Regions from separate parts of the Bacillus sp. MUM 13 genome, predicted to be linked through region 2. Evidence: riboswitches for the same ligand, from Rfam matches in the RefSeq annotation. Region 2 holds a riboswitch; the other holds the start of a gene.

Region 1 (11,912 bases), on a different contig from region 2:
ATCATTTTTGGTCTAATCTTATTCAGTATCGAAGGAAAATTGGTATGGAGGGAAATTAAAATGAGCGAATGCAAATTGAATCATAGTGAAGCGGATATAAAACTAAAAATTGAACAGCAGCGAAAATTTTTGCCAGAAGATGTTTTAAACGGGCTTAAGCAGTTTACTGCAATGGAATCTCGCCAGGAACAGCTAAATGAAGTATTTCATTTATTGAAAAAGTATGACCTCTCCTCCAAAGAAGAACAGGAGAAAAGAAATCAATTGTTTTTACAAATATTCAAAGAAACACTGTGATTAAAGCAGGCCCGGGATTCCGGGCCTATATTTATGCAGAACTCTTTTCCCAAAGATTGTTGCTTCCTAAAAAGTTCTCGAGGCAAATCGATTGTTATAGCAGGTTGATTGGAGCGGAAGGTGCGGAGAGTCCTGCGGGATCAGCGTGTCAGGTGAGAGCCCGCAGACGCAAGTTGAGGAGGCTCAGCGCACGCCCCGCGGAAAGCGAAGCATCCTGGAGAGGAAAACAGCCACTGGTTCAGGTAGCTGCAAAGTTTACGAAAACAGCCTAAAACATTATGCTTTAGGGATATTAGGACAGAGACAAAAAAATACCGATAAGTCTAAAGGCTGCCAACAAATCCGGCAGCCTTTTTAAGGTTATCCATTTATGTTCCCAATGAGCTCTGAGGAAAAATTCTTACTGCATACAAAAGCCGAAAGCTTGTTATGCTTTCGGCTTTTCCTGCAAAATTTAAGCATTTTTATAGCGTGCCTGTTTATTGATCCAGGGGTGAAGGCGTGTGAACAGCAGCATAAATACAATCCCCATTAATACACCCTTAATCATATTGAACGGAAGGATCGCTGTCGTTACAAGCTGTCTTGTTTGTTCGCCAGACATTGCCGCCCATCCCATGAACATCGTATACGCCGGAAGAAAGACAAAATAATTCAGCAGGCTCATCAGGATCGCCATCGAAACAGCTCCCCCGGCAAGCCCTAATGTCATTCCTTTTTTAGAGCTCGCTTTTTTATAGATATAATATGCAGGAAGAACAAAAACAACTCCTGCTACAAAATTTGCAATATGTCCAACAGGGACACCTGTAGGGCTTCCAATCACGACAAAATCCAGCAGGTTTTTAATGAATTCAACCAGAATGCCGGCCAATGGCCCAAAAATCAAGGCAGCAACCAAAGCTGGAAGATCACTGAAATCGATTTTCAGATATGGAGGCAAACCGGGAAACGGAAAATTCAGCAGCATCAAAAGATATGCCAGACTCCCGAGCATCGCCACTGTGACCATTTTTTTAACTTTACTTTCTTTCATAGTTCTCTCTCCTTCTTTTTTGTGTCTACCCCACGAAAAAGAGGATTGGTTCCTTTTTTGCCTGCAGATTCCAATAAAAAACCCTTTAATTCACATTGAAATTAAAGGGATAAATAGCGGCATCAGCAAACAAACGTTCAGCAGACATGCTGTTTTGAACGTTGCCGGAACCTCCATCTTCTCCCATCCAGACTATACTGTCGGCTTTGGAATCTCACCAAATCCTGCCCTAAGGCTCGCGGGCTTAGAAGGTTAATCCTTCATCACCGCCGGTGGGGAATCTCACCCCGCCCCGAAGATAGACCTATAAAATTATCTTACACTTTTAGATTATATACGATTTTCTTTTTCTTGAAAAGTCATTTGATTATATTCTATAAAGTGCCCCTGAGATTCGGCTTGCTGGCTTACGTTCAGGCGGGAAGTATGGCAGCCCCAAACATTCCCCGCAATCCCCCTTCAGTCAGTAATTAGTATCAGCATAAAGCTTTAACATAACTTTATTTAAAAAATATATTTTCTTTTTTTCATCAGCTCCCCTTTGGAAGCAGAATTTCTTCTGCTGACAGCCTTTCTGAGGCCCTGCCGAAATTATCTTTCCAGCATAATAATTCCGTTAAGCGTTTACATTTGTATTTACTAAATTGACAGTTTGTAAAACCTTCTGTAAAATTGACAGAAAATTCTTATAGGCAGGTGTACATGGTGTATCATATTTTAATTGCAGATGCTATTAAGCCCGAAGGACTAGGCCCTCTTCTTGAGGCGCCGGACATCCTTCTCATAAACAAAACAGTAACAGAAGCAGAAGAAGAGCTTGATCAGGTTGATGCGATTCTGGTCAGGAGCGCGACAACCGTCACAGAAGAATTAATGGATCGTATGCCGAATTTAAAAATCATTGCACGTGCAGGTGTAGGCATTGATAATATCGACGTCCCGGCAGCTACTAAGCGCGGCATCGTTGTTGTAAATGCACCAGACGGAAATACCATGTCCACTGCTGAGCATACTTTTGCCATGATGGCTTCATTAATGCGCCACATTCCACAGGCTCATTCTTCCCTTAAGAATGGAGAATGGAAACGCTCATCCTTCACTGGCACTGAACTATACGGAAAAACACTGGGAATCGTGGGCATGGGGCGAATTGGCAGTGAAATTGCCAAAAGAGCCAAAGTGTTTGGCATGACACCAGCGGTTTATGACCCCTTTTTGACAGCGGAACGCGCTAAAAAGATGGGCGTCCTCTCTTTATCTCTTGAGGAGCTGCTGAAAACAGCCGATATCATTACCGTCCATACTCCATTGACAAAAGATACTAGGAATCTATTAAACAAAGAAAATCTCAGCACATGCAAAAAAGGTGTATATCTTCTGAATTGCGCACGCGGCGGCATTATTAATGAAGATGATTTGTATACCCTGATACAGGAAGGCCACATTGCCGGTGCTGCCATAGATGTATTTGCTATAGAGCCTCCTCTTGGTCATAAGCTGCTAACGCTGGATTCTGTCATCGCTACTCCGCATCTCGGTGCTTCAACTAAAGAAGCTCAGCTCAATGTGGCAACACAGGTCGCTCAGGAGGTACTGCTGTTTTTAAATGGAAATCCTGTTTCCAATTCAATAAATCTTCCTGCTATATCAAAGGAATTATTCGAAAAAGTACAGCCGTATTATCAGCTTGTAAAGCAAATGGGCTCTATCGTTTCACAATGCATGAAGGAAGGAATTCACGAGATATCGGTTACCTACGCAGGAAGCGACCTTGATTTTGATCACTCAATATTGACAAAAAGCTTAATATCCGGCTTTTTCAAACACCGTTTAGATATTCCCGTCAATGAGGTGAATGCCCTTTTAGTGGCAAAAGAACGGGGAGTGACTATCGGGGAGAAGATTGCGGCTGAAACTTCCGGTTACTCAAATCTCATTACCGTCACTGCAAAAGGAGATACAGGGCTGCTGGGCATTAGCGGTACGCACATAGAGGGTTATCATTCAAGAATTGTCACCTTAAACGGCTTTAACATTGATTTCCATCCCGAGGGGAATTTTCTTTATATTCAGCATAGAGACCGCCCCGGTGTTATTGGAAGAGTGGGAAAAATACTCGGAGACCATGATGTGAATATTGCCACTATGCAGGTAGGCCGAAAAGAAGCGGGCGGAGAAGCCATTATGGTATTATCCTTCGATAAACGCCTTAACGAAGAAGCTTCCGGCAAACTGGGTGACTTGGATGATATCACATTCATGTCCAGAATCACACTGTGACTTTCAATTAAAGTATTGGCTTTGTTAAAGTATATGACTGCATTCTGTACTATTGGGGATGATTTGCTTCTGAGGATGGGCGCCAGAGGCGAAATCTGGCCGCAGCCCGTGTGAGGAGGGTGCTTGGCAGTCCTCTTAGTAATTGTACAAAAACATGCATGTAAACAAATTCAAAAAAGGAGAATGCATCTCATTCTCCTTTTTCCCATGCATTTACAGAAAAAAATCTCTGCTTCCCGGTGTGTCATTTATCAGCTCCAGGAATCATGCATGCATACTGACCGGCTCCAGTTGCTCCCGGAAAATGCCTGCTCCCTTTTTTCTTGAGCATGTCCGCTTTTTCCGCCAATAATTAATAACCCAACGCATAGTCCAATAATGACTGCAATCAGCAGCCTTTTTCCATAATCAAGCATCAGATACCCCCTAAGCCGTTTATACTTTTTTATGGTATGTGAAAAGTGTTCAATATAGAACGGTCTTAGAGGAATGTTTTCAGTTCTGAATTTGGCTATTATTGGTTTTTGATTGATGAAATGACATTTGGAGCTTGGGGCACTCTTATAGCTCTGTTTAATTGGAAATTGCCGATTTTTGCAAGAGGCGGATTTTTAAAATTAACCCATTCATAGCCGAAATCCTTTGCTGTAAATAAAATTGCTTCTACGGTTTGTGAACCTGCTTTTGTATCTTTCAGCTCGGAATCAGAAGAAAGAAAAATCGTTACTTTTTTTTCTTTTTTGTTTTCCAGGATTTTCGTCCATTTAAGTGCCCTCGGAATCGAAGGCTTTACTCCCTCTATGCCTGGATTTTTTTTGGCCGATGCAAGCGCATCTCCAATATAGCTATATTCCATGTACGGCACGATATAGGATGGAGATTTCGTATCGGCCTGATAAATAAGGTATGACTGCCTGGAGCTTGCCTGAAGCTTTTCTTCTCTAATCCACCCGGTTTCCGGGAAGCTTGCTCCCGCTTTCCCATTTTCCGATAGCGTGAATTTGACAACATGCTGATACTTCATTGTTTGGCGGATCGTTCTCAAAAAAAGCTGATCATCTCTAATGGCACGGCTTTTTGCCGGGATGTCTATATTTATACTGGATTCACCGGGATTTTTAGCAAAAGTCAGCTGAAGAGGATAATAATCCCCTAACCCCAAGACTTTACCTTTGAGGCCATCCATATTTTTTTTCAGCACATCCAGCCTTTTGCTTTCTGGAAATTGTTTCACTTCTAATGAAACTGGAATAATTAAATTAAATTGCCGGTCCGGTACCCCTATTGTAATAACCCTGTTTTTTGACAGCATGGCAGCTTCTGATTTCCCAGCCGGATTCTCGCCGCCAGCTCCCTGCAGTTTTCCGGAAACCATTTTTTCAGAAGCCGTCTTTTGATTGACAGAATCATCAGCTGCAAGATTGCTCCTGTCAATCTGTTTATCTGCACGTGTGCTGTTTGCCTGTTTCATATAGATTTGGCTGGAAAGATGATTTCTTTCATAAAAAAATGAAACGGAAAGCAGCAAAATAATAACCAAAGAAAAAGCTGCTGTAACGGCAGGAATCCAGCTTCTCTTTCTTTTAAATAATTTTAGAGAAAAAAGAGACTGATAGATTTCTACTTGGTTGCGTTTATCACTGATTTCAGGCATTTGATGAAGCAGTTTTTTTATTTCATCATCGCTCCATCGGGATTTTTTCATTTTGCTCCCCCTCCTCTCCTATATACTCCTCCATCATTTTTTTAACGGCCTTCAAAGCTCTGTGCTGTGTTGTTTTCACCTTGCTTAAGCTCCAGTTCAGCACCTCTGCCGCTTCAGCCGTCGAAAGCCCCTGTACAAAGCGCAGCACCAGGACAGATTTTTGGTCCATCGTGCAGCGGTCGAGGCTTTTATAAATTTGCTGAATATCTTCTTTTTGCAGTGCTATTTCCTCCGGCAGGGGTGCTGTGTCCTTTACCGTCTGCTTATTCCAATCGAAATTATGGAAAAGCCTTTCCTTAAAGCCTTTTTGCTTTCGGAAATGATCAATTGCTGCATTTCTGGCAATGGAATAAAGCCAGGTCTTTTCACTGCTTTTCCCCTGAAATTGCTCATATGACTTCAGCACCCTGATATAGACTTCCTGGACGATATCTTCTGCTGTTTCTCTGTTTCCTGTCATATAATATAAGAATTGATAAAGTTCTTTATGGTAGTTTTGATATAGCTCATGGAAAACGGAGTCCATCTTTTCCCTCCTCCGTTAAAATATTGTCATATTGCTATCAATAAGTCATACCTTCATCATAGTCCCATAACCCAAAAAAAGGAAGATATTCCGAGAAATATCTTCCTTTTTTTGCAGCGTCCGCGTTTCTTATGAAACAAGATTATCCGCCACGCTTTTATCCTATTTTTCATTTTCTTTCATTTTCCGAGGCAATATAAAGGTAAATGTCGTTCCTTTTCCAAGCAAGCTATTGACTGTAATCATGCCTTCATGAGCATCAATGATATTTTTTGCAATAGCAAGACCCAGCCCTGTACCTGATTGTCCTCGTGTCCGAGATTTGTCGGCCTTATAAAATCGCTCAAACACAAAGGCCAAATCTCCTTCAGGAATCCCGGATCCTGTATCTTTCACATCAATGATCAAGCCTCTTCTTTCATCGATCCGCTGAAGAACTTTAACTTCGCCGCCAACTGGAGTATGGCGGATGGCATTGTCAATCAGATTTGTCAGAACCTGTTCAATCCGGTCAGGATCGAAATCCCATCTGGCATCTTGGTCCTGCATATCCGTCTGGATGATAATGTCCTTTTCTTTTGCAAGTCCGGAAAATTTAGCGGCAATCCTCCCCAGATAAACATCCAGCTCTACTTCTTCATAATTTAAAACAATATGTCCTGATTCCATTCTGGCAAGATCGAGAAGATCATTCACCAGCCGGCCCATTCTGAGGGATTCATCATAAATGACCTTGGCCATTTCCATATTTTCTTCCTTGCTGCCGGCAATATCATCAATAATCGCTTCACTATATCCCTGCACCATCGAGATGGGGGTTCTGAGTTCATGTGAAACATTTGCGATAAAATCATCGCGCAGCTTATCCATTTTTCTCTCATCTGTCATATCACGAATGATAGCGACGGCCCCCCGGATGCTGTTTGATCCGTATAAAGGACTGACAATCAAAACCCAATCATGCCCCTGCAGCGTGATTTCACCAATCTGTTCTTTATCCTTTTCTTCTGATGCGTTAAAAAGATTCATCAAGACAGCCGGAACACCATCATCCGGTTCACGGTTAAATCCTTTTTCAAAATACCAGCTATGAAGAAAACGCTCTGCAGGCGGATTGGTTTCGAGGATAGCACCATCTTTATCAAAGGTAATAACACCATCTGCCATACTGCTTAAAATGCTGGCTAAATGTTCCTTCTCCTGGCTGAGTTCGTTAATATTAAAGCTTAACTGGTTTCCCATCTGGTTAAATGCAGCCGCAAGCTCCCCAATTTCATCCTGAGTGACAATCGGGACCTTAGTGTCGAACTTTCCCCGGGCGACTTCTAGGGCAGCTTCACGCATTTTCCTAAGCGGCGCATTAATCCTTGTTGAAAGAAAAAATGCAAACACTGTTGTCAGAATGATGGCGACCCCGGCAGCAAGCAAAATGAATTTAGTCGTAGAATGAATGGCTTTCTCCATGGACTCCAGTGATTGAAACAGAAAAATTTCTTCTTTCTTTCCATCGAGCTGCAGGGGCACTCCGATTACAATAGCAGAAATTCCCTGGCTGCCCGGAATATCAGAAGGAAATAACATCTCTTTCTTAACTGTCATTCTTTTTTTAAAAACATTTTCCAATTCATTATCATTTTTAAGGATACTAGGTAAATCTGCTGCATTTTTATGTTCAAATGTGCTGAAAATGACTTCTTTGTTATTCAATACAAGCATTTTTGTTTCCTTGCCGACCATATCAGAAGCAATCTGCAAAACCTGATCGGTATCCGGATTATCATGGATGACCTTCACAATTCGTTCCGCTGATTTCGTTAAATCATTTTCCACCTGGTCTATCTGGAAATTTTCAAAAAACTGCATGAGCAGCACGGTAAGAATACTCAGTACAAGTGAAACCAGCAGCAAAATCGTTATCCACAGCTTTCCAACAACACTCCGCCAGAACATCAGTCAGCTGTCACCTCAAATTTATAGCCGACACCCCAAACCGTAACAATCATCCGTGCAGCATTTTCGGAGATCCGGTTCAGTTTTTCACGAAGCCGCTTAACATGTGTATCTACCGTCCGAAGATCTCCAAAAAATTCATAATGCCAGACTTCTTTTAATAGCTGTTCCCGGTCAAACACTTTATCCGGGGACTTTGCCAGAAAGTAAAGCAGTTCATATTCCTTCGGTGTAAGTGAGACTTCCTTGCCGTCCGCAGTCACCCTGTGTGCATCATTATCGATATTCAAGTGAGGAAAAACAATCACATCGTGTGAAGCAATTTCAGGCTGGATAAAGCTTGCATGGGAGGATCTGCGCAAAAGCGCCTTCACCCTCAGCACCACTTCGCGCGGGCTGAAAGGCTTGACGATATAATCATCTGTGCCTGCTTCAAAGCCTTGCACACGATTTATTTCTTCTCCCTTTGCAGTCAGCATAATAATTGGGGTGGATTTCTTCTCCCGAAGCTCCCTGCACACCTCAATTCCATCCTTGCCGGGCATCATAATGTCTAGAAGAATGACATCATATTCATTTTCCAGTGCTTTTACAAGGGCAATATCGCCATTTTCCGCTTCATCAATGATATAATCTTCTCTTTCTAAATACATTCTGAGTAAACGGCGGATTCTTTCTTCATCATCTACCACCAATATTTTCAGTGTTTGATCCATGACAGATTTTCCTCCCCTTTCATTTTTTAGTACAGGGTACCTTTTGCTAAAGGCTTTGTTAAACTTGCATGCCCTTGGAGGGAGCCTCTCATAGCTCATTCCCGCGGGGTTTCGACTTCAGCACCAATCTCCTGAAGTCTTCAATCAGCAAAATACAATTCATTTATGGTTTTTAAAAGCTCCGGCATAAAAGCTGATTCATCTTGCAAATGAATCTATTTGTGAAAATACACGACATTATGTAAGATAAGGCCTCGGTCATATTATATCTAAAAACATCATAAAAGCGAAACACATGCTTCCTGCTGCGGAATTCTTGTATAATACGGTCCTTTTGCAAAAGCTCTGTCTATCAAGCTGGCTTAACAATGGGATCGCCTCAAAGAACACATTAAAAAACAAGAAAAGTGCCAATTAAAAAGAACAGATCTGTACCGGACACAAAAAGAATTTTGCGCCCGGTGAAATCCGTCCTTAAATGTTTTTATGCGTATGAATGCAGGCCGGCGATAACCAGATTAACAGCAATTAAATTGAACATGATAATTAAAAAGCCGATCATGGCAAGCCAGGCGGATTTCTCTCCCTGCCACCCCTTCGAAAGCCGGAGATGCAAAAATGCTGCATAAAAGAGCCAGGTGATTAATGCCCATACCTCTTTTGGATCCCATCCCCAGAACTTGGACCAGGCTGCCTGGGCCCATATCATAGCGAATATCAGTGCCCCCAAAGTGAAAATCGGGAAGCCGATCATAACAGAGCGGTAGCCGATTTCGTCGAGCAGATCCAAATTGATATTTTTTACAGCCGGCTGAATGGCGGCTGAAATCCTTTTTCTTAAAATCAGCCGGATAATAGCATAAAGAATGATTCCTCCAGCAAGCGACCATACCACTGTAGTCAGTTTCTTCGCATTAATAATGGCCGGCACTTCAATTAGCGGTTCCATTTTTCCGGCAGTCTGCAATTTCCCTTCATGCGGACCGAAAATAGCAGGCATCGTATAAGTAAGCTGCTGCTGTTTGTCATGCTTGTCTGTCCAGGTAAAATCGGCTTTATAATCCATCAGCGAGAAAGCTGAAGAAGCTGCCACAAATCCCAGAGCTGTAATCAAGATGAAAAGTGATGCTTCCAGCCAAAAAGTGCTTTTGCTCCGTTTGGACTGATCAATAGACTTCAGCAGGTAAATAAGACCTGCAGCAAAACTGATAGCCAGCACTGCTTCACCCGTTGCCGCTGTTGTCACATGAATATAAAGCCAATAGCTTTTAAGTGAAGGGATAAGGGGCGCAATTTCCCTTGGAAACATGCTTGCATAAGCAATGATGATGAGGGCGATTGGCAAAGTTATCACCCCAAGGGCAGGTGTCTTATAAATGCTGTAAATCACCATGAATGCACAAACCAGCATCATTCCGAAAAATGTTGTGAATTCGAAGAGATTGCTAACCGGTGCATGTCCGCTCACAATCCAGCGTGTTACGAAATAGCCAAGCTGTGCTGCAAGGCCAATTGCAGAAAGAGTGATGCCAAAAATCGCCCACTTATTTTGCTTTTTTTCCATTCCGCCTTTTTTATCTTTGATTGCCCCCCCAAAGAAAAAGGTAGCCACTAAGTACAAGATAAAAGCTGTAAACAATAAATTGCTGCTTAATTCAGCCAATATGAATCCCCCTATTTTGAAGATTTCTCTTCTTGAAGTTGATCTTCCGGTTCCTGTATTCCGGTTCCTTCGATAATCGTACTGATATCACGCTTCAGTCCATGCCAGTTTTTGTTTGTGTGGCCAGCCAGCAGGATTTTACCGTCTTTTCTGATGATCCAGATGCGCCTGTGATTCCAGTATGCACCCTGAACGACACCTATCATGAAAATGATGCCGCCTGCAAATATAATCCCGAGCGTCAAATCCTTCCTGATTGTCAGGGCTGTGACATTCTTGGTTTCAATACCGGCAAAAGCCATTTTATATTTATTTTCCCCCAATGGCTCCATGGTTTGTTTGATAGCTGCAAAACTGACCTCACCCTTTGGCTTATCAGGTGTGAACATTTTAAAAATAAAAGCCGGGTTGTTTGGAATCCTTGATTTGGTTGCAGGTTTGTCATTATCAAATTCAAAATCAGGAAAGTAGCTCATAAGCTGTACGGAATAGCCCTTTGAAAGCTGATAGTTTTTCTTAGGATTATATAAATCTATCGTAATGGAACCAAAAGATTGCAACGTTTGTTTATCAATCAGCTTAAACGACATTTTGTTCAGTTCGCCAAGCTTGTAATCCACCTGATAATAGGAAAAATGATCATATGTCAGCGGATAATTGACCTTAATGCTGTAATCCTTTATCTTTTTCAATTTTGCTTCTTCGCCGGGAAGGGAGCTTCCATCCTTTTTATAAAGGATGACGTCAGATTGATAGTTTTTTGCAATGGTGCCTTTTTCGTCAATGGCTTCCTTGAATTCCTTATCTTCTTTATTATTTTTATCATAGGTTTCGAGTGTGAATTTCTTGTTATGGAGAAAATACTGGCCATTTGTCCCAGGAACTTCCTTTGTCTCTCCTTCTCTCAGCCACAGCACTTTATCTACATACATGCCAGGTACTGACCGGAGCATGGCCCCAATAAGGAAAACGATCAAACCAATATGGTTAATATAGGGTCCCCAGCGTGCAAAACGGCCTTTTTCAGCCAGCAGGTTCCCGTTTTCCTCCCGGACACGGTAATGCCTTTTCTTAAGTTTTCCTTTCGCTTCCTCTATGTTTAACTCGAGACCGGCACAATCCGTCGTTCCAAAGATTCTCTGCCTTTTCAGGAAACCCTCATGTCTGGTAACCTTTTGGAGCTTCAGCGAGCGGTATAGCGGAAAAAACCGGTCTATGCTGGCAATTAATAGAGATATGCCGAGGGAACCTATTAAAATCATATACCACCAGGAGCTGTATAAATTGTTAAAGCCCAGCTGAACATACAGTTTGCCAAACCAGCCGTATTCGTCATGATAATAATCCATCGGATCCACATTAGTCGGTATGTACATTTCCTGAGGCAAAATGGTGCCCGCCGCGGATGCGACAAGGATAATGATGATAAGTGTGACTCCCACCTTTACCGAAGAAAAAAAGTTCCAAATCTTATCAATGATTGTCTTATTATAGGTTTGTGAGCGCCTGGCACTGCCTTCATAACGCATATCGGCGAGTTTTTCGCCCGATTGCTTTTCGTCCAGCAGCCTTCCGCAGGATTCGCAGAGAATGGTTCCTTCGGGATTTTTATGCCCGCACTCGCATATCACATCTGCCATTTTGAAATCTCTCCCATGTTAAGGCTTGATTCTATCCATGAATTGCTGTATGTTAGCCTCTGTTAAACTTCCGGTAAACTTATCTATCACCCTTCCATT
Region 2 (11,912 bases):
AAGTCACTAACAAAACTCAGAGAGAAGGATATCCTTATTATTGCTAGTGGAGGAACTGTCCATAACTTAAGAGCCTTAAAAATGGGTAACGATGATGGATCAATAGATAAATGGGCTCTTGATTTCGATGATTGGCTAGGTAAGCATATAAACAATTGGGATTTAGAATCATTATTTAATTATGACTCGCTGGCTCCTGCTGCTGATATTGCAGTACCTTTATACGGAAAGGAACACTTTATTCCAATCTTTTATGCTATGGGGGCAGCAGATCATGAAAGAAATGCCAGACTATTGCATCGCAGTTATCGATACGGGAATCTTAGTCATAGTGTTTGGCAGTTTGGATTGTAGTAAATTTACTAGGAGGAAAGAAAAATGAATAACAATTTTAAAATAAGCAGTTTACTTTTAAGAGTCGTATTAGGAATAACTTTCTTTATTCATGGATTAACCAAATTCCAGGGCGGAATTGAAAATACAGTTGGCTGGTTTGAAAGTATTGGACTGCCTGGATTCCTGGCTTATGGAGTTGCTGTAATAGAAATTGTGGGCGGTCTTGCCTTAGTATTTGGGTTGTTTACGAGGTTTGTATCTGCTTTATTTGTCCTGCTAATGGCAGGAGCCATCGTAAAGGTGAAATTAGATGTAGGTTTTTTAGGAAATGGAAAGATGGCCGGATATGAATTGGATTTGGCATTCTTAGCAATGGCAGCATCTCTTGCTATTACCGGATCTAATGCTTATGCACTGGATTCCTTTATTTTTAAAGGACAAGAGAAGGAAAAAACAACATCTATCATCTAATTCCTTGAATAAGCACTATTAATAAGGCATTACTTCATTTCCAGAGGTAGTGCTTTCTTTTTGTCATTTATTACGTGGAGGGATAGCATATGCCGATTATTCAAATTACATTGATTGAAGGCAGAGATCAAGAAACAATTGAAACATGTATACGTAATGTTGCACGTACTGTTAACGAATCGCTTGGGGCTCCTATGAAAAGTATTCGTGTTATTGTGAATGAGGTTCCCAAGAATCGTTTTGCGGTGGGAGATATGCTAAAAAGTGAGATGCTGGAATAGGGAGGGTATCAATGCTTAACTACAGGGGTATTGCTCAAAGCTTAATCAAAGCTGAGAAACAAAAACAAGCAATTTCTTGTATTACCGATCAGCATGCAGATTTTAATCTAGCAATGGGATATAAGGTACAACAGGAACTGGTAAAGTTAAAAATTGACTCAGGCCATAAGGTAACGGCCTACAAGATGGGCCTTACCAGTCGGGCAAAAATGGAACAAATGAAAATCGGTGTCCCTATTTACGGGTACATTCTTGACTATATGAATGTCCCAAATAAAGGTCAAATCATAATGGAAGATTTCATCCATCCCAAGGTGGAGGCTGAGATTGCGTTTATACTTGGGGAAGATATTGAAGGACCAGGTATTACGGGTGAACAAGTTTTAGAAAAAACACAATGGATTCTGCCTGCCCTTGAGATTATTGATAGCCGATATGAGAATTTTCGGTTTCAGCTACCCGATGTGATCGCCGATAACACTTCTGCATCAAGGGTTGTTATGGGGAGTCGATTATATAGACCTCAAGATTTTGCAGTTGATTCGATTGAGGCAACCATGGCCATAAACGGGGAGGTAAGAGCGTGCGGGAAAAGTTCAGCGGTCCTAGGTAATCCCGCAAACTCTGTTGCGATGTTGTCTGCCATGCTGCATGAGGAAAAAAAGGGGAAGATTAAAAAGGGTTCCGTCATTCTGACAGGAGGAATGACGGAGGCTGTCGTCTTAAAGAAAGGTGACCATGTAATAACGGAATATAATCAAATGGGTCAAGTGTCTTTTCATATTCATTGAGCTAAGAAAAGGTAAAAAAATGAACACCTCTGTGTAATTTCTTTTGCGATTTTGGTGAGATAGTTGTTTGAATTTGGAATGCTTGTCAACCCTGAATTTTTGTTTAAGGTGTATTTTCAATTTGAAGGGAAACCAAATATGAAAAGGGAGCGATGCCTTACAACTTTGCATTGCTCCCTTTTCATATATTTGCTTATACTAATTGTTAGTTTAACTATTAATCATGTATATACGTGGATTGCCATATACGTTTCGTTTTCAAATGTACTAAGCATAAATGCGCTAAATCCGCACGAACAATTTTCCTGAAAATCGAAGGAGTGGGAGCGGAGTCCAAAAAAAACAGCAGGAACCTGTGTACAGTTCCTGCCGCTCTGGTTTTTTAAAGCTTTGCATATTTTGGATGTGCTGTTTTTACTAGCTGCTTTCCAAGGTTGGTTCCTTTGAAGAGTCCCAGAAAAGCTTCTGGGGTATTTTCGAATCCTTCGATGATTGTTTCTTCATACTGAAGTTTTCCTTCTTGCAGCCATTTGCCTAATTGGGCTGCTCCTTCCTTGAAGCGGGAGGCGTAATCTCCAACTGTGAAGCCCTTCATTAAGGCACTAGTTTTAATCATTGCCGTCTGAATGCGGGGACCAAGGTCTTCACCCTCGACGTTGTAGGATGAAATAGAACCGCATAGCGGAATTCTTGCATTCTTATTCAATAAAGTAAACACAGCATCTGTTATTTCGCCGCCTACATTATCAAAATAAACATCAATTCCGTCCGGACATGCCCTAGACAATGCTTCCCGAATATTTGAGGCTGTTTTATAATTAATGGCTTCATCAAAACCAAACTCGTTCTCAAGCAAGCTGATTTTCTCTTCTGAACCAGCTAACCCTACAACGCGGGCTCCTTTAATTTTGGCAATCTGGCCAACAACGGATCCTACTGCCCCGGCTGCGCCTGAGACTACAACCGTTTCGCCTTCCTTGGGCTGCCCAATATCCAGCAGTCCAAAGTAAGCCGTTAATCCTGGCATCCCTAAAATGCCCAAATGGGTTGTAACCGGTGCAACAGATGGATCAATGGTCCGGATTTCTTTTTCGCTCACCACTGAATACTCTGCCCAATTTAGATTTCCGATCACTACGTCTCCCTGTTTGAAATGTGGAGACTTAGATTCTGCCACTTCGGCAATCACTCCGCCAGAAATGGGTTCATGAAGCTTAAAAGGAGGAATATAAGATTTAGTATCCTGCATTCTTCCCCTCATATAGGGATCAACTGAAAGATAAAGAGTTCTGACCAATATTTCGCTTTCCCCGGGAACCGGGATTTCACGTGTTACAAATTCAAAGTCCTCGACATTAGGCAACCCTTTTGGACGGTTTGCAAGCTGAATTTCTTTTTGGTCCATTGTACCCATGTTATAGCCTCCCAGCTTATATTACTCTTAAATTAGCAAGAATAAAACGATGGCATGCAAAGTGTTAGTTCTACCAAAAAGCCTAACATTTTTAGAAATGCAGAGTCAAAGCATATGCAGGAAAAAACTTGCCAGTGTGTGCAGACATTTTCTAAAGGTTCGAGGAAGTTCATGATCAATAACTAGAAGACGCAATTTTATTCATTTGGCTCTTTTCTAAAAGATTATTATTATTTGAGACGATTTCATTGTTAATCGGGTTTATTGGGGCGTTCTGGAGCGGAAATCAGCCCTCATGTTCCTTAGAGCAAAGTTTACGAAAACAGCCATTCATTTAAAGGGAAAGCAGGTGAAAAAAAGTGATTGCAGAGAGAAAGAATCTAATAAGATCGATTATTCCAGGATGGATATTTATAGGGGGAGTTTTGGTTAATATATTAGCCGGCCAGTCATATAGCCTATCAGAACTAAAAGGTGAAGACGGTGCCTGGCTTGCTGGGGCGGCCATAATCCTGGCAGGGGCAGGGCTTCCTGCAGGGTATATCATTTATCAAATCAGCATGTTTTTCGGATCGGTTTTGAAAAATAGGAACTTCTATTACAGCCAGGAGTATGAGCTTGAGGTGTTTTTCTCCATTCATGTGAATGGAGAAAAAATGAGAGTGAGGCACAACAGGCTTCTTGAAACTGCGGGTGATTTAAGAGCTGCGTCCTGCAGTCTTCTTCTTGCATTAATTGTAAATCTGCTGATTGGTATCTTGTACTTCAAAAATTTTGATTTTGCCTTTTGGATAAGCGCAGCAGTCAATGCAGCAATTCTGCTGATTGTTTATCTGAATCAGAGACACTATATGGGGAATCTGGAATACTTCAAGAAAAGAATTCATCATGAATATAGCTGGCTGAAGTAAGGCAATAACTGCTTTATCGAGTCTTCAGTGTAGAACAGGGATATAAATTCCTTGTTCTTTTTTTAGTATGGTGATAGTATTACAGGTAATCAAATTTGACCAGTCTGAAGGGTAACAGAGCATGGCTGTTTTTGCTGGATCTGTTAAACGGAAGAGGAAGTGCAGGTTTGTTTGCAGTACAAGAAAGTTCATAAATACGCAGTCCTTCGGGGTCGGGTGAGAATCCCAACCGGCGGTGATGAAGCAATTCTAAGCCCGCGAGCCTGAATAAGGCAGGATTTGGTGAAATTCCAAAGCCGACAGTATAGTCTGGATGGGAGAAGGACATATGGAAAAAAAAGACATAAATCGCAAGGTCTGGAGCAAAAAAATCTTTTGTAATAGGCTTATTTGGTTATGACTAAAAAATCCATATTCTCCCTTAAAACCTCTTAGGAATCCCTGAGAGGTTTTTATTTTTTCAGAAGGACCTAAATGGTCCAAACATGAAAAGAGGGTGAATGAATGAACGATCAAGAGTATATGGAGATTGCTTTAGGTCTTGCTGCTGCGGCTGCAGGCCAAACTTCGCCTAATCCGGCGGTTGGTGCTGTCATAGTCAAAGATGGGGAGATTGCCGGAATGGGAGCGCATTTGAAAGCCGGGGAAGATCATGCAGAAATACATGCTCTTAAAATGGCTGGCGAAAAAGCAAGGGATGCCTCCATGTATGTAACACTGGAGCCGTGCAGCCATTTCGGAAAAACTCCTCCATGTGCAGCTGCTCTAATAAAGGCGGGAATAAAAAAAGTGTATATATCTTCAGCAGATCCTAATCCTCTTGTTGCAGGAAAAGGAATCAAGATGCTTGAAGAAGCAGGCATAGAGGTTCATAGCGGACTTTTATCAGAAAAGGGTGACGAGCTGAATGAAGTGTTTTTTCATTTTATCAGGACCGGCACACCATTTGTCACGATGAAGCAGGCTGTGACTCTTGATGGAAAATCTGCTGCAGAATCGGGTGACAGCAAGTGGATCACTTGTGAAGAATCAAGGCTCGACGTTCACAGGGAAAGAAGCCGGCATGACGCTATCCTTGTTGGAATTAATACGGTCTTAAAAGATAATCCGCGGCTGACGAACAGAATAGAACGGGGAGCAAGGCAGCCCGTCCGCATCATTCTGGATACTCATCTAAGGACGCCTATAGATTGCGCGGCAATAATAGATGGAACGGCTGAAACCCTTATTATTACAGGTTCAGAGGCTGAACAAAAAAATATAGATCGCATACAGTCAGACAAAGTTAAAGTGTTGAGAATGCCATCTGATTCTATAAAAATTATGGATGTATTGAAGATACTGGCGAAACGGGGAATCACTTCTCTTTATGTAGAAGGAGGCGCCGAAGTGAATGCCAGCTTTTTGAAGGAAAAGGCTGTAGGCCGCATGATAACGTATATCGCTCCGAAACTTGCCGGCAAAAAAGCTCACGGTATGTTCGGAGACCTGAATGTGAAGATGATGACTGATGCATATTCCCTGGATTTTGAGAAGGTGGAGAGAATCGGGAAAGACCTTAAAATTACATCACGTTTAAAGCAGGTGGAGAAATGTTCACAGGAATCGTAGAAGATATCGGCACTGTTGGCGGTATAAAGAAAGGCCGAAACAGTATGGAATTGACCATACTTTCAAATAAAATTACACATGACATGCATCTTGGTGACAGCATTTCGGTCAACGGGGTATGTTTAACAGTTACAGAATATAAGAGTAATTCTTTTACGTTGGACGTGATGCCAGAAACGGTAAATGCTACGTCACTGATTAATCTAAAAGCCGGGTCACCTGTTAATCTTGAAAGAGCCATGGCTGCGAACGGCAGGTTTGGAGGGCATTTTGTTTCCGGACATGTGGATGGAACAGGAATGATAGTGAAAAAACAGCATAAGGAGAATGCCGTTTACTATGTAATTGAAGTTCCTGAATATGTGTATAAATACTGCATTCCAAAAGGCTCAGTTGCCATCGATGGTGTGAGTCTGACTGTCTTTGATCTATCTGAAAATCAGCTGACCATATCCCTGATTCCGCACACTCACAAAGAAACTGTATTAGGGAGAAAAGCGCCGGGAGAAATTGTCAACATTGAAGCGGATATGATTGGAAAATACATGTACCATCAAAATAATCGGGAAAAACAGACTAAAACGTCTGTTACTTACGAACTGCTGGAGAAAAGCGGATTTTGATAAAAAGGAGCTGATTGATATGCTGAGCAGTATTGAAGAGGCACTAGCGGACATCGCAGCCGGGAAAATTGTCATTGTAATAGATGATGAAGACCGTGAAAATGAAGGTGATTTTGTAGCCGCAGCAGATAAGGCCACTCCAGAGGTCATCAACTTTATGGCGAAATATGGACGCGGTTTGATTTGTACAAGTATCTCTGGAGAATTAGCGCAAAAGCTGGACCTGCATCCTATGATTGGAAAAAATACCGATCCTTTTGGAACAGCATTCACTGTGAGTATTGATCACAAAAATACATCAACAGGAATTAGTGCTTATGACCGTTCGCTGACAATCCTTGAACTTCTCAATGAAAATACTGTTCCAGAAGATTTGAAGCGGCCGGGCCATGTTTTTCCTTTGATTGCAAAGGAAGGCGGTGTCCTCCGCCGTGCCGGACATACAGAAGCTGCCGTTGATTTAGCAAAGCTTTCAGGAACTGCTCCCGCAGGGGTTATTTGTGAAATCATGAATGAAGATGGAACAATGGCAAGAGTGCCCGATCTGGCTATTATTGCTAAAGAGCATGGACTAAAGATGATATCAATCGCGGACCTCATTGCATATCGCAGAGAAAATGAGCAAAGCGTGAAAAGAGAAGCGGAAGTGAAGCTTCCGACATCATTTGGCGATTTCAGGATGATTGGCTATTCTAATGCCTTTGACCAGCAGGATCACTTTGCATTAATCAAGGGTGAAATCGATCCTGATAAGCCAGTGCTTGTCCGTGTGCATTCTGAATGTCTGACAGGAGATATTTTCGGCTCGCACCGCTGTGACTGCGGACCGCAGCTGCATGCCGCGCTGGCACGGATCGAGTCTGAAGGAAATGGTGTGCTGCTTTATATGAGGCAAGAAGGGCGCGGCATCGGCCTGATGAACAAACTTAAAGCTTACGAATTGCAAGAACATGGCTATGATACGATTCAAGCCAATGAGAAGCTTGGATTTCCCGCTGAGCTGAGAGACTATGGAATTGGAGCTCAAATATTAAAGGATCTCGGCATCACGAAAATGAGGCTTATGACGAATAATCCGAAAAAAATGTCAGGCCTAACCGGTTATGGACTTGAAATAACAGAACGTGTGGCAATTGAGATTCCGGCAATTAAAGAAAATGAACACTATCTGCACACAAAAAAAGTGAAAATGGGGCATCTGCTGTCATTATAGGAGGAATAAAAAATGGGTAATACATTTGAAGGAAACTTAGTAGGTTCAGGATTGAAAGTTGGAATTGTGGTTGGAAGATTCAATGAATTCATTACAGGCAAACTGCTTGGGGGAGCACTGGATGGCTTAAAGCGTCATGGTCTTAATGAAGAGGACATTGATATCGCCTGGGTTCCTGGGGCTTTTGAAATCCCGATGATTGCAAAAAAATTGGTCAATACAAATAGATATGATGCAGTCATTTGTCTTGGTACAGTGATCAGGGGTGCAACTTCCCATTATGACTATGTTTGCAATGAAGCAGCAAAAGGCATTGCTTCTGTTTCCCTTGAAACAGGAGTACCTGTGATATTTGGGGTACTGACTACAGAAAATATTGAACAGGCTATAGAACGCGCCGGTACGAAAGCTGGAAATAAAGGCTACGATTCTGCTGTTTCAGCCATAGAAATGGCAAACTTGCAAAAAATGATAGGTTAAAGAATAAAGAAGAATTGGATAACAGAGGATAACTTTATCCCTTGTTATCCAATTTTTTTATTGTAAAGTTAGCTGAATTATTATAAAATTTACATGATTCTAAAATTTTTAATGGAGGTGAAAGAGATGAATCATTCTATTTTGCGCGAGCAATGGCTGGACTTTATGTATATTTGCCGTGCAATTTTTCATGAGGATTGTAATCAAGGGGGAAGTCTGCCTTTTTTACAACTGAATACATGAAACGGAATGATTAGAAGTCTCTTCACCCTTAACTTATAGAATGGGAAAAAGAGAGCTTTTTGAGAGCTCTCTTTTTTTTTAACTGGCCGCGGGAAGAAGCTGCAAACTTCTTTCCTGCGGTCTTTTTTATGTCCGGAAACTAAAATATGGCTTTGGGGGAACGCCCTGAAGTTCTGTGTTAAGTGCAAATCAGCAGGCAAGTTTGGCAGAGCCTGAAATAAAGAAGAGAAAGGGAGTCATAAACATGATTCTTTGCGGAATGAATCAGGTCAGCAAAATGTACGGAGGCAGCATGGTCTTTGAAAATTTATCACTGGAGATAAAAGAAAAAGAGAGAATCGGTCTGGTCGGTAGAAACGGAGGCGGCAAGACAACGATTTTAAAATTATTAGCCGGTGCAGAAACGCCTGACTCCGGTTCTATATTTGTGAAAAAGGGATTGAAAATCGGGTATTTGTCTCAGCTCCCATCCTTCCCCGAAAATACGCAGGGCAGGGATGTTTTAATGTCTGCCTTTGATGAGGCCATTTCAATTTATGAAAAAATGAGTGAGTATGAGGAATCCATGGCATCTGAAATCGATGAGTCTGCTTTATCACGTAAGCTGGAGGAATATGGCTTCCTCCAGGAACGATTTTCACTTCTTGACGGGTACAGCATGGAGGCCCAAATATCAAGGATTGCGAATGGACTTGGCATAGAGAGCTTACTGAATTCCCCCTTTTTATCACTCAGCGGAGGGGAGCAGACCAAAATATGCTTAGGGCTCATTTTGCTTCAAAAGCCGGATTTATTGCTGCTTGATGAGCCGACCAATCACCTGGATATTTACGCAGCAGAATGGCTTGAGCGATTTATCCGGGAGTATGATGGGGCAGTGGCTGTTGTTTCCCATGATCGTTACTTCCTTGATGAAACAGCAACGAAAATCATTGACCTAGAAGACGGAGAAGCAACTGTATATCATCAGAATTACTCAGGTTTTGTCATTGAAAAAGAAAAGAGGCTGCTTGAGGAATTTCAGGCTTATCAGGAGCAGCAAAAAAAAATCAAGAAAATGAAGGATGCAATCAAGAGATTGAGAGAATGGGCCAATCAGGCGAATCCTCCTAATGAAGGTTTGCATAAAAGAGCAAGAAATATGGAAAGAGCTCTTGAGAGGATCGAAAAGCTGAAGCGCCCAATTATTGAAAGAAAAAAAATGGGACTGCAGTTCGAGACGGCTGGAAGAAGCGGAAAAGATGTGATGGCTGTGAAAAATGCAGCTAAAGCATATGGAAACAAGATGCTGTTTAAGGATGCAAACCTGCAGCTTCAATATCAGGACCGCGCTAGCATTGTAGGAAGAAATGGTACCGGGAAGTCCACTTTGCTCAAGATGCTGCTTGGAGATGTTCACCCGGACAAAGGTGAAATTCGCATTGGAAGCAATGTCAAGATAGGCTACCTTTCGCAGCATCTGTATAACTCAAATGGAAACGAAACTGTTATTGAGGCCTTCCGGCAAGAAGCAATGGTTGATGAGGGGCAGGCAAGGCGTATTCTGGCAGGTTTTTTATTTTACGGAGCAGCGGTTTTCCGCAAGGTTGGACAGCTGAGCGGCGGCGAAAGAATGCGGCTTCGCCTGGCTCAGCTCATGCATCAGGATATTAACTTCTTGATACTGGATGAACCTACAAACCACCTTGACATTGATTCCCGGGAAGTGCTTGAGGATGCGCTTGAGGATTTTTGCGGTACAATCCTTGCAGTGTCACATGACCGGTATTTGCTGGATAAACTGTTTGATAAAACCTACTGGATGGAAAATGAAAGCCTGCATGCCTTTGCCGGGAACTATAGCTGGGCAAGAAAAAAACTGGATGAATGGAGCAGGAAGAACTTCAGTGAATTCGTTCAAGAAGATGTGCGGCCAGCAAGAAAAAGAGAAAAAGAAAAAAAGGAAGAAACTAAAAAAGATATGGAAAAGATAGAAGCTGAAATGGAAAAAGCAGAGCTTCAGGCAAGGCAGCTGGCGGGAGAAATGGAAAATGAAACAGATTTGCAGGAGCTGCAGAAATTGCACGAGCGCCTGATGCAGGCAGAGCAGAAGATAGAGGAGCTTTACACCGAGTTAGATGGTTTATAATTCAGCAGTCAGCTTTATCACGCATTTACTGACTTTATCGTTTGCTGAGGATAATAGACCTGAAAAACTATAATTGAGCTTATAAAAAAGAGACTGTTCCGGGTCAATGACTAATGGCTCGGTTAACAGTCTCTTTATTCGGCAGCAATTAAGCAGCCGTTTTTGTCCTTCTGATTTTGCTTCGGGATAATACGGTTTTATCTAAGCGATAAGACATGACTCCAGCCAAAACAGCTAAGATGATATCCTTCGGAAGAGGAACGGCCATCCACGCCCAAGCCATTTTATATGTGAATCCTTCCGGAGCACTTGCCCAAAGTTTATAGGCATAATACATCCAGTTTGTGCCGATGACATAATTGATGATCATCCCTGCAAGAGCACCAATAATGAATGCAGGGAGTGTCCGGCTTTTTTCTGAGATTTTCCCTGCTGCATAAGCTGTTAGTATGTATGAAAGAATAAAACCGAAAGTAGGGCTGACCATAGTTGAAACTCCGCCGCTAAATTTAGCAAATACAGGCACGCCAACAAGTCCAACCAGTGCATAAGCCATCATGGTAAAAGCTCCGAGTCGGCTGCCTAAAATGGTTCCTGCTAAAATAGCGAAAAAAGTCTGCAGGGTAATCGGAACACCGCCGACAACCATGAAAGGAATGAGTGAGGTGATGTTTGCACCGATCATCATTAAAGCGATGAACATGCCCCCGAGTGTTAAATCAAACGCAGTAAACTTCCTTTTCATTTGAATTCCTCCGTTAAAGTAATAGTGTTATATATAGAGGATAAAGGTTTTTTTGGCTTAATGTCAACTTGTTTTTTATTCGGGTTAACATATTTCATCATCCTGCTAGTCTTAATGATTGTGGAGGAAGAATTCTTGGCTGAGAATCACTGAACTAAGTCAAAGGAAACAGACTAATAAAGCCTATTTACTTCACTAAGAATACTTGTTATCATATTAAGTGATAATGATTATCAATATTAATCTGGGGGTAAACCATGTTTAACAAAAAGAAAAGCCTGTTTACAATGATTTTGCTGGTTGCATTTGCAGCTGTGCTCAGCGCCTGCAGCAATGGATCTGATAAACAGGAACCTAAAGAAAGTAAAAAATCAGGGATGATTACATATAAAGCAGAGAATGGAGTTATTAAAATACCAAAGCACCCAAAAAGGGTTGTACTGGTGGCAGACAGTTATTATGGTGATTTCCTGACTCTTGGCATCAAGCCTGTTGGTGCACCTGACAATGTATTTAACAATCCATTCTATAAAGGTAAAACAAAGGGAGTCGCCAATCTTGGCGATGGCACTTCTATCGAAAAAATTCTTGCACTGAATCCAGATTTAATTATTGCCTGGACTACTTATCCGGCTATCGATAAGCTTGAAAAAATCGCTCCAACA

Evidence for each region. Region 2 has a riboswitch for FMN ahead of ribD (bifunctional diaminohydroxyphosphoribosylaminopyrimidine deaminase/5-amino-6-(5-phosphoribosylamino)uracil reductase RibD). Riboswitches for the same ligand answer to the same signal wherever they lie in the genome.
Region 1: another riboswitch for FMN. It lies ahead of BIV59_RS05120 (ECF transporter S component); the one in region 2 lies ahead of ribD (bifunctional diaminohydroxyphosphoribosylaminopyrimidine deaminase/5-amino-6-(5-phosphoribosylamino)uracil reductase RibD).

What each region holds. Positions count from the first base shown of each region.
Region 1 is NZ_MLYQ01000015.1:11,218-23,129, forward strand. It holds gene BIV59_RS05110 (group-specific protein) at 61-297, shown strand; gene BIV59_RS05120 (ECF transporter S component) at 752-1,333, opposite strand; FMN riboswitch at 1,505-1,637, opposite strand; gene serA (phosphoglycerate dehydrogenase) at 2,039-3,613, shown strand; gene BIV59_RS23525 (hypothetical protein) at 3,865-4,029, opposite strand; gene BIV59_RS05130 (hypothetical protein) at 4,128-5,318, opposite strand; gene sigX (RNA polymerase sigma factor SigX) at 5,293-5,844, opposite strand; gene BIV59_RS05140 (ATP-binding protein) at 6,007-7,797, opposite strand; gene BIV59_RS05145 (response regulator transcription factor) at 7,794-8,510, opposite strand; gene ccsB (c-type cytochrome biogenesis protein CcsB) at 8,995-10,173, opposite strand; gene resB (cytochrome c biogenesis protein ResB) at 10,185-11,813, opposite strand; gene resA (thiol-disulfide oxidoreductase ResA) at 11,832-11,912, opposite strand, start outside.
Region 2 is NZ_MLYQ01000038.1:120,733-132,644, reverse strand. It holds gene BIV59_RS11705 (dioxygenase family protein) at 1-354, shown strand, start outside; gene BIV59_RS11700 (DoxX family protein) at 379-807, shown strand; gene BIV59_RS11695 (2-hydroxymuconate tautomerase) at 897-1,088, shown strand; gene BIV59_RS11690 (2-keto-4-pentenoate hydratase) at 1,100-1,879, shown strand; gene BIV59_RS11685 (NADP-dependent oxidoreductase) at 2,262-3,293, opposite strand; gene BIV59_RS11680 (BA5345 family protein) at 3,653-4,204, shown strand; FMN riboswitch at 4,403-4,533, shown strand; gene ribD (bifunctional diaminohydroxyphosphoribosylaminopyrimidine deaminase/5-amino-6-(5-phosphoribosylamino)uracil reductase RibD) at 4,709-5,815, shown strand; gene ribE (riboflavin synthase) at 5,797-6,438, shown strand; gene BIV59_RS11665 (bifunctional 3,4-dihydroxy-2-butanone-4-phosphate synthase/GTP cyclohydrolase II) at 6,458-7,651, shown strand; gene ribH (6,7-dimethyl-8-ribityllumazine synthase) at 7,664-8,131, shown strand; gene BIV59_RS24415 (RAxF-45 family protein) at 8,225-8,374, shown strand; gene abc-f (ribosomal protection-like ABC-F family protein) at 8,619-10,502, shown strand; gene BIV59_RS11650 (biotin transporter BioY) at 10,651-11,247, opposite strand; gene BIV59_RS11645 (iron-hydroxamate ABC transporter substrate-binding protein) at 11,505-11,912, shown strand, end outside.